DNA from 3 places in the Lederbergia graminis genome. Region 3 is predicted to be linked to each of the others. Evidence: riboswitches for the same ligand, from Rfam matches in the RefSeq annotation. Region 3 holds a riboswitch; each other region holds the start of a gene.

Region 1 (3,284 bases), on a different contig from region 3:
CTACAATATTTTCTACTCCACCAGTTCCGTCGAAATCATCTTTTAATTTAATCAGCTCTGCTTTTTCTAGTAATAATAGTGCTCTTCCTAAGTTGGTTGGGTCATTCGGAATAATGATTTGGTCACCGTCTTTTAAATCATTAATATTATCTACTTTTTTCGAGTAAATACCCATCGGCCAAATATTTGTTGTACCAATTGCGGATAAATCAAGATCACGTTCTTTAATAAAGTTATCAAAATAAACTACTGTCTGGAATGCGTTGATATCTATTTCCCCTTCATCTAATGCGATGTTTGGTTTTACATAGTCATCAATTTTGATTACTTCTAATTCAATTCCTTCTTCTTTAGCAAGATCTTTTACTAAGTTCCATGTCGGTGCTTCTGATGTAGTTGTTCCAACTTTAATAACGCCATCATCTGATTTTCCACAAGCTGCAAGTAATAATGTAAATGCAATTAATAATACTGCTAATAATTTTTTGTTCATTTGTATGTCCCTCTTCTTCTATTAGATTTTTTAATTATTAAAACGATCTGGGTTAAACAAACTGATTTCTAAAGTTGGTTGCTGGCCAGTTGCTAACTGAGCACCAATTTTTCCAATAATAGGAGCAAATTTAAATCCATGTCCTGCCATTGGTCCTAATAATGTAACATTGGGTACACGAGATGATTTTCCAATTACAAAATGTTCATCTGGTGTATTTGTATAGAAACATGTTTTTGCTTTTACAGGAGTAGGAATAAGTCCTGGTAAATATTTTTTCACTTTTTCTGTCAGATTATTTAGATCTGATTCATGGATTTCCCTATCGACATCATTAGGATGATTCGCTTCTTCTCCACCATGATGGAAAGCTACTTTTACCGTCTTACCATCGATTGTTGGAAAACCATAGAAACCTCTTCCTTTACTTACTCTCGAAAAGATAGGGAATTTAACTGCTGTGAATTGCTTAGGATCTTCCGCTTCATACCACACCAAAACTTGCCTTTCTAATGTAACAGGTAAATTGATTTGTGGTAAAAGTTCTTTTGTCCAGCCGCCAGAAGCAACTACTACTTGATTCACACGGTATTGCTTGTCCGCTGTTCTAATCGTAACTCCATCTTCATCTGGCTCAATAGCAGTAATCGGGCTCTCAGTGAATACCGTTCCACCAAGCTCTTCTCCTCTATTAACTGCTGTTTCAATTGCGAGCTCAGGTTTTACATAACCAGCTAATTCTTCATATATCGCAACTTGATAGTCTTGAAAATTTATTTGTGGGTAAACCTTTCTAGCTTCTTCCCCAGTATATTTTTTATGTGGGAGATGATATGTTTTAACACTTTCTTGAACAGTCGTAATGAACTCTCCGTCTGCAGGACCGAACATTGTCCCACCATTTTCAATATAGAGTTCTACTCCTGTTTCTTTTTCAAGTTGTCTCCAAAGTTCTCTTGCTTCTTGAAGTAGTGGTACATACTCTACTCCTTCGCCATAAGCCGTACGGAAAATCCTTGTTTCCCCATGTCCAGCTCCTTTGTCATGACCTGGTCTATAACGGTCAAATCCTACTATATTAACTCCCATACTAGCAAGCTGCCAAAATGCGAAACTACCCATGGATCCTAATCCTACAACAGCTACATCCCAATCTACTACTTTGTCATTTTGTGTACTCAATTGATCCCCTCATTTCATGAATGTACTTTCGCTTATAAGAGTGTGAGCGGAAATTAATTATACTAGAAAAACAAAAATGCCATTCTGCAAGATGAACAGAAAGGCACTAAATATTAAAATCCCTCTCTCATCTTCCAAAGCAAAAAGCTTTGTGTGATTTGGCACCATTTCACTATTGTGACGGTTGCCGGGCTTCATAGGGCACATCCCTCCACCTCTCTTGATAAGATAAACAAGATATTAAGTTTTGTAAGTATGAAGATTATACTATCACATGCTTATTTCCCAGTCAATATGTCGAATTTATTTTTTTACAAAAACTTTAACAATATTGTGAAATAATAGAGTGCAAGTAAGGAACCGATTGAAATGCATAAATCTTTTCTTTCATCTCTCCGTCTACCATTACTATTAAGCAAGGAACACTCTCAATTTTAAAAAGTTCGGCTGCTTCTGGAATATAATTTAAATCTGATTGCAGAAATGGAATTTGGGGTAACATCAATTCCACAACTGATAACATTTTACCTGCAACTTGGCACGTTCCGCATAATGGGGTGTAGAAATATAATATTGCGGTTTGTTTATTTTCAATGATTGTATGAATCTCTTCTATTGAAACAGCGTCCATATATAGACCTTCCTTTTTTTACCCATTATAAGGAAAAAATACACCATTGCAAGTTCATGGTGTATTTCTTCACTTTTTATTGGCTAGTCATTTTTTTATATTCTTCAGCATTCATGAGTTTTTCTTTTTCACTTGGGTTTGTAGGTTCAATTACGACTAACCATGCCTTGTCAAATGGAGAACTATTCACTAGTTCTGGACTATCATCTAAATCATCATTAACTTCTACAACTTTCCCACTTAAAGGAGCATACAGTTCGGAAACTGTTTTTACGGACTCTACACTTCCAAATGGTTCGTCTGCCTTAATTTCATCTCCCACTTCTGGAAGTTCAACAAACACGATATCCCCCAGCTCATCTTGGGCAAAATCAGTGATTCCAATTCTTACTTTATCTCCTTCTTCTTTTACCCATTCATGTTCGTCGGAATAAAGTAATCCTGTCGGTGTATCCATCAAAATCCCTCCATATGTATATGTATCTTTAGAATACTACTTACCCCAAGTCTGTTCAAATTCTACCTCTTTGAATCCTACGGTAACTTTTTCTCCATCCGTGACAATTGGACGCTTAATTAACATTCCATCACTAGCAAGGATGTCTAGCAACTCTTCTTCTGTAGCGTTTTTCACTTTATCTTTTAATCCAAGCTCTCGATATTTTACCCCACTAGTATTGAAGAATTTTTTTAACTCCATACCACTATTTTGGTAAATTTCTTTTATTTCTGCGCTAGTAGGCGTATTTTCTACTATATGAATCTCCTTGTATTCTAGTCCATGATTTTCTAACCATTTCTTAGCTTTTCTGCAAGTTCCACATGGAGGATAACTATAAATGGTAAGAGACAATTTTAACACCTTCCTTTTTATTTTATTGTACATGGATTTTGACTAGGATGAAAATTATTCGACCTCACTTGTCCTCTTGATGGAAATTTCGTACTATTAAGGTAAATCAGAAAGGAAGTGGAAAA
Region 2 (3,284 bases), on a different contig from region 3:
AGACATGTCTTTTGAACGATGGACGGACCCTTTTCAACGCTCAACGCTTCCTTTTCAACTCTGGGGAAGGGTTATTCGATGATAGATGTTCTTTTGAATGCTGGGACTCTCCTTTTGTGTGCTCAGACATGTCTTTTGAATGCTGAGCGGCCCCTTTTTGATGCTCGACGCTTCCTTTTCAACGCTGGGGAAGTTTTTTTCGATGATGGGTGTTCTTTTGGACACTGGGACTCTCCTTTTGTTCGCTCAGTCATGTCTTTTGAACGCTGGACGGACCCTTTTCGAAGCTCGTTGCTTCCTTTTCTACGCTGGGGAAGGTTTTTTCTATGATGGAAAGAATCCCCCTTATTAAAAATCAAAAAAGAACTAGAACATAAAATATGCTCTAGTTCTCTAGCATTCTATTATTTTACAGAAGTTGCTTCTACTGCTTTTGCAATTGCTTGATCAAGGTCTTCAGTAATATCTTCAATTGCTTCTAGACCAACTGCTAGACGAATTAATTCTTCTGTTACACCAACAAGTTTTAATTCCTCTGCATTTAATTGTTGATGCGTAGTAGAAGCAGGGTGGATGATTAATGATTTTGCATCTCCAACGTTTGCAACGTGAGAGAACAATTTCACGTTATCAATTGTTGTTCTACCAGCTTCACGTCCACCTTTAATACCGAAGTTAACAATCGCACCAGCACCTTTAGGGAAGTACTTTTTAGCTAACTCGTATGAAGGGTGATCTTCTAGACCAGGGTATGAAACCCATTCTACTGCATCATTTTTCTGTAAGTGTTCTGCTACTGCTTTTGCATTTTCTACGTGCTTTGCAATACGTAGGTGTAATGTTTCTAAACCTTGTAAGAAAATAAATGCATTGTCCGGACTTAAGCATGGTCCAAAGTCACGTAGCAATTGAACACGTAATTTTGTAGCAAATGCTGCATTTGGAATATCCACTCCAAAGCGAATACCATGGTATGTGTTGTCTGGTTCAGTGAAACCAGGGAATTTTCCGTTCGTCCAATCAAATTTACCTGCATCAACAACTACTCCACCGATAGCAGTTCCATGTCCACCAATCCATTTAGTTGCAGAATGGACTACGATATCTGCGCCCCATTCAATTGGATTTAATAAGTATGGTGTTGCAAACGTACTATCGACAATCAATGGAATACCATTCTCATGCGCAATATCAGCAACAGCTTCGATATCTAATACATGTAAACTTGGGTTACCAATTACTTCACCAAAGATAGCTTTTGTTTTTGGAGTAATTGCTTTGCGGAAGTTTTCCGGATCTTTTGGATCTACAAAATGAACTTTGATGCCATACTTCGGTAAGCTTACTGCAAATAAATTATATGTTCCACCATAAAGGTCTGTTGCAGCAACAATTTCATCACCTGCACCAGCTATGTTCAAAATAGAAAATGCGATAGCTGCCATACCTGAGGATAGAGCAACAGCTGCTGTTCCACCTTCTAGTAAAGCAACACGTTGTTCAAAAACATCTACTGTTGGATTCATGATACGAGTATATATATTACCTGTTTCTTGTAATCCAAATAATGCTTGTGCATGGTCTGTATTTTTAAATACATAGGATGTAGTGCGATATACTGGAACTGCTCTTGCACCTGTTTCATCCGGTTGTTGTGCACCATGAAGTAATAATGTTTCTGGTCTGAAGTTTTGTTCTGACATTGTAACGCCTCCTAAATTTGATTAAGTTGAGTAGAAAACTTGGATTAATTATTACAAAAACAGAAAGCCCTCTTCTTTGATAAGAAGAGGGCTTGATTTAACAGATCCCCATCTTATCTTCCAGACCGCTTCGACCTGTAGGAATTAGCACCTTTTCAGATAAACTCCTGAAGGTTGCCGGGCATCGCAGGGCCTATCCCTCCGCCGCTCTTGATAAGAATAATCCTAATATATTGATTTATGTAACTCTTGAAAACTAGTATATCTACAAACATTTACATTGTCAACTTTATTTTTGCATAATTTCTAAAAAAAGAAATAATATAGCATTTCTTACTTCATTTCCTTCACTAACCGTTCTATCATTTCCTCGTCCATTGGGCCAATTATCCGTTTATGAACAAGACCATTAGACTGTATTAAATAAGTAGTAGGAATAGCAATTCCTTTATACTTGTCCCATACGTCTCCTGATTGATCAAGTGGAATTGGAAATGATAATTTATATTCATCTATAAAATCGCTCACTTTTTTCTCTATATTGCTTCCACGCTCATTACTAGTTAAATTTACAGCAACAATTTCTACTTCATACTTATCTGCCTTTTTCTCGTAAAAGTTTTGCATATGAGGCATTTCGGCTTTACAAGGTGGACACCATGTTGCCCAAAAATTTAAGATTACTTTCTTGCCATTTAAATCTGATAATCTAACTGTTTCACCTTCGAGTGTCTTTAATTCAAAATCTGGAGGAATATCTCCTTCAGACACACCTTCTGCAAATGATCCTATACTTGTTTCATATGCAGCATCAATTAAAAATTCTTCCGCAGCTTGGTTATCCGCTTTCTTTTCTTTTGTATCTTGTATGACATGAAAGATTAATATGCCACAAAGTACTCCTAGCAAAAGAACTCCAAAGGTTTTCTTCATCCTTACAACCACCTCTGCTTCAACATAACCTCATATTATAAGATTGGAGATAATAAACGAGAAATAGACTCTTTGAATCTAATTCCTAGTGAACGATTTTTATATTCTTCCATTGTTAATTCTCGTGACTTTTCCATATCATTTCCAAATATGTTTACAAGCTCTTCTACTAATGCCTGGTCATATAGGAATGCATTTACTTCAAAGTTCAGTCGAAAACTTCTTAAATCAATATTCGCAGTACCTACTGTAGCGATTTTCCCATCTGCAATCATTGTTTTCGCATGAATAAAGCCGTTTTCATAAATATAGACCTTGCCACCTGTTTTTAACAATTCACCTACATGGGAATACGTTGCCCAATAGACGAAAGGATGGTCTGGTTTGTTCGGAATCATTAACCTTACATCAATTCCTGATAATGCCGCAATTTTTAATGCATCTAGTACACTTGCATCTGGAATAAAATAAGGTGTTTGTATATAAATATATTTCTTAGCTGAGGAAATAATTTTTAACATGCCATATTTTATTTGTTGCCATTCTGAATCTGGACCACTAGAAACAATTTGGATGTCTGTTTCACCTAACACTTCAAGCTTTGGAAACAGTCTTTCTGCATAGCTAATTTTATGGGTAGAAGCTTGA
Region 3 (3,284 bases):
TTCTATTTTCGAGTTAGCTAAATATTGCTCACAAAAATCGATAACTCTTTTTGTATTTCCCGAGGGACTTGGTATAGAAACGAGTTCTTTAATTAATTGCATAGTTTCATTTACATTAATATTTGTATTCATTTTCTTAGCTCCTAACTGTTCCTATCTAGTTGTTGGAATTGATTAATTCAATAAAGCGAGCAATATATTCCTCATTCTTTGTTGTAATCGGAATACATAGTATTTTATCTGATTCAGGCAAAATTTCATCAAATAAATTAATTGCAGATACTTTGATACCTACTACATCATTAGTATCATGCTTTGAATAAATAACTTCTTCATCGGAAAATGTAAGTTCCTTTAAGCCACTCATTTCGAGAAAAGAATGAACTTGTTTCTCTTCGTTCATTTGCTGAAAGACTTCTTCATCAATAATATAGAAGTCAATCATACCAGCAGCCATTTGAGCTGTTAACTTTTGTAAATCTATTCCTACTTGCATATTTGCATCGTTGCCAGAAGATTGTAATGTTTGAATAAATACACGAGAATCATCTTGCTCATCTTCAGATAATAGTGCTTTATTTACTTTTTCTTCAAACTGTTGAACTGCATCTGGGAATATTAATTCATTCGTAATTACGATATTTAATACATCCTCCTTTTTGGATGTTGCATCATAAATAATGTAGGAGAGAACTGCAATTACTATTATCCCAATAATGAAATGATAACGATAATAATCCCAAATATATTTCATCTTATCTTTTGTACTTAATGGTGCTAATATTTCTCTTAGCGGCTTTTTCAAAAATCTTCACTCCACTTTCCAAGCAATATGAATATTCTTTATAATTTATATTTTACAATACAATCTATTTCTTTTCTATTTAAGTTTCTTCATTTTTAAAAAAGAAAGAGATTAAGCATTGATATGTGATTCGCGATACCATAAATCTTTGTGTTTCCTCTCGAAAGGCCATCAAATATGGAGAAACAATCGCTGCTAAATCCAAGTATTTCGCTGTAAATAATCATAAACTGCAATGTCATGGCATTGTAAGTTTTTTAATAGAAATCTATTGCATATTTCCGAAAATTATAATAGAATAATGAAAATTGGACCAATAAATTAATACGTAATCTTATCAAGAGAGGCGGAGGGAATTGGCCCTAAGATGTCTCAGCAACCGGTCATATTGGCAAAGGTGCTAATTCCAATAGGCAGAAATATGCCTAAAAGATAAGAAGAATGACTCAATCAAATGGATCTTCTTCTTATAGAAGGTCCATTTTTTTTATAACTTCATTTTAAAAGGGCTGATAAACATGACGAAAAAAATAGAAACTAGATTAGTTCAGTTAGGTAATAAAAGTGATCCTAAAACAGGTGCAGTGAGTACACCTATCTATTTATCTACCGCTTATCAACATGAGGGGCTAGGTAAATCTACTGGTTATGATTATTCACGTACCAAAAATCCTACACGCGCTATTTTAGAAGAAGGAATTGCTAATCTAGAGGGTGGAGATGCAGGTTTTGCATGTAGCACTGGCATGGCAGCTATTCAATTAGTTTTATCATTGTTTCGCTCTGGAGATGAATTAATTGTACCTGATGATATTTATGGTGGCACTTACCGTTTATTAAAGCAATACGTAGAGATGTACAATATAAAAACAACTTATACAGAATTTAAAGATGTTCGGGAAACAGAACAACTCATTACGAATAAAACGAAAGCTCTTTTTATTGAAACACCAACAAACCCTTTAATGCAGGAAATTGATATACAGGAATACGCTGAACTTGCTAACCGTCATCAATTATTATTGATTGTGGATAATACATTCTTAACTCCATATTTCCAACAACCAATCACTTTAGGTGCTGATATCGTAATTCATAGTGGAACAAAATATATCGGTGGCCACAATGATGTTCTAGCAGGTATTGTTGTTGCAAAAGGGCAAGAGCTTTGTGATAAATTAGCTACTAACCATAATGCGATTGGAGCAACTCTCTCCCCATCAGACTGTTGGTTATTAATAAGAGGACTTAAGACACTACATTTACGTATGAAACAACATGACTACAATGCAAAAAAAATTGTAGAGTATTTAGAACAAGAACCTTTAGTAACAGATGTCCTATACGCTGGTAAAGGTGGAATGGTATCTTTCCGTCTAGCAAAGAGCGAATGGATAGCTCCGTTCCTTGAAAATCTGCAATTAATTACCTTTGCAGAAAGCCTAGGTGGTGTGGAAAGCTTTATTACCTATCCTTCTACTCAAACACACGCTGATATTCCAGAAGAAGATCGAAACCGACGTGGTGTTGATAATCGTTTATTAAGGTTTTCTGTTGGTGTGGAAGAAGTAGAGGATTTAATTGCTGATTTACAACAAGTCTTTACATTATTAAGTAAAGAAGTACACCAAAGCTTATAATAGTAAAATATTCATGCGCCTCAGCGTAGAAAATAAAGATTGCTATAACCAATAATAAAAAAGAGCAGATATCATTGCTATGATTTCTGCTCTTTTATGCGTTTATTCTATTAAAATACTACGATTATTAATTACAGTATCTAGTAAATTAATAAGAGTATTTGCAGATTTTTCATCAATATGTTTTCCAGTATCTTTCATGATTTTATCTTTTATTTTCTCCAGATTTTCATATCCTTTTGACTCAAAATGATTTGATTGTTTTTCATTCCCCTTTGCTAAGAAACTTTTTGCTTTTGAAAAATGCCGTTCCGCATTAGCCAACTGAGCTAATAATGAATTGCGAAAACCATTATTCGTTATTTCTACTTGTTGAATTATTTCTTTAACATACGGAAGTTGATACTTATTAGAGTATTTGCGAACTATATTAGCAATTTTGTCATTGCGTGTATACGAATTAACAGTTGTAACATTACTCCATTTTGATTTTATAACTTCTTCACTATCAGTAAAGATATCAACTTTTGTAGGATTACCTGTATACAACCCCCAACTACTACCAATACCAGTTACTTTATATGTCCAAGTTATATAACTCCAGCCTTGTTCTTGAAACAGGTTTAATGCATAATCCCAGCTTTCGACATTATTGAAAAAAGTAAATTCACCTACAAGTAATGGTACATTATAATCTGTTTCCTCTACCATTTTTACTTTTGAATCAATAAATTCCTTTTGATATTGAAAATTGTCTATATCATCCCATCCATAGAAATGGTATGAATAAGCAACATTTTCCCAACGATATACTTCGGGATTTGGCAAGTCTTTAGGTT

The links. Region 3 has a riboswitch for S-adenosylmethionine ahead of ACFPM4_RS04165 (methionine biosynthesis PLP-dependent protein). Riboswitches for the same ligand answer to the same signal wherever they lie in the genome.
Region 1: it holds a riboswitch for S-adenosylmethionine, as region 3 does, so the genes downstream of both, solA (N-methyl-L-tryptophan oxidase) here and ACFPM4_RS04165 (methionine biosynthesis PLP-dependent protein) in region 3, are expected to answer to the same signal.
Region 2: it holds a riboswitch for S-adenosylmethionine, as region 3 does, so the genes downstream of both, ACFPM4_RS20425 (O-acetylhomoserine aminocarboxypropyltransferase/cysteine synthase family protein) here and ACFPM4_RS04165 (methionine biosynthesis PLP-dependent protein) in region 3, are expected to answer to the same signal.

Annotation. Positions count from the first base shown of each region.
Region 1 is NZ_JBHSMC010000043.1:21,266-24,549, reverse strand. Features, by position in the region: gene ACFPM4_RS19530 (MetQ/NlpA family ABC transporter substrate-binding protein) at 1-493, opposite strand, end outside; gene solA (N-methyl-L-tryptophan oxidase) at 524-1,675, opposite strand; SAM riboswitch class I at 1,800-1,905, opposite strand; gene ACFPM4_RS19520 (thioredoxin family protein) at 1,998-2,306, opposite strand; gene gcvH (glycine cleavage system protein GcvH) at 2,383-2,763, opposite strand; gene ACFPM4_RS19510 (arsenate reductase family protein) at 2,800-3,159, opposite strand; gene ACFPM4_RS19505 (nuclease-related domain-containing protein) at 3,284-3,284, shown strand, end outside.
Region 2 is NZ_JBHSMC010000046.1:65,369-68,652, reverse strand. Features, by position in the region: gene ACFPM4_RS20425 (O-acetylhomoserine aminocarboxypropyltransferase/cysteine synthase family protein) at 405-1,703, opposite strand; SAM riboswitch class I at 1,814-1,923, opposite strand; gene ACFPM4_RS20420 (redoxin domain-containing protein) at 2,037-2,636, opposite strand; gene cls (cardiolipin synthase) at 2,672-3,284, opposite strand, start outside.
Region 3 is NZ_JBHSMC010000001.1:808,762-812,045, forward strand. Features, by position in the region: gene ACFPM4_RS04155 (M42 family metallopeptidase) at 1-132, opposite strand, end outside; gene ACFPM4_RS04160 (hypothetical protein) at 158-805, opposite strand; SAM riboswitch class I at 1,137-1,244, shown strand; gene ACFPM4_RS04165 (methionine biosynthesis PLP-dependent protein) at 1,324-2,445, shown strand; gene ACFPM4_RS04170 (chitobiase/beta-hexosaminidase C-terminal domain-containing protein) at 2,548-3,284, opposite strand, start outside.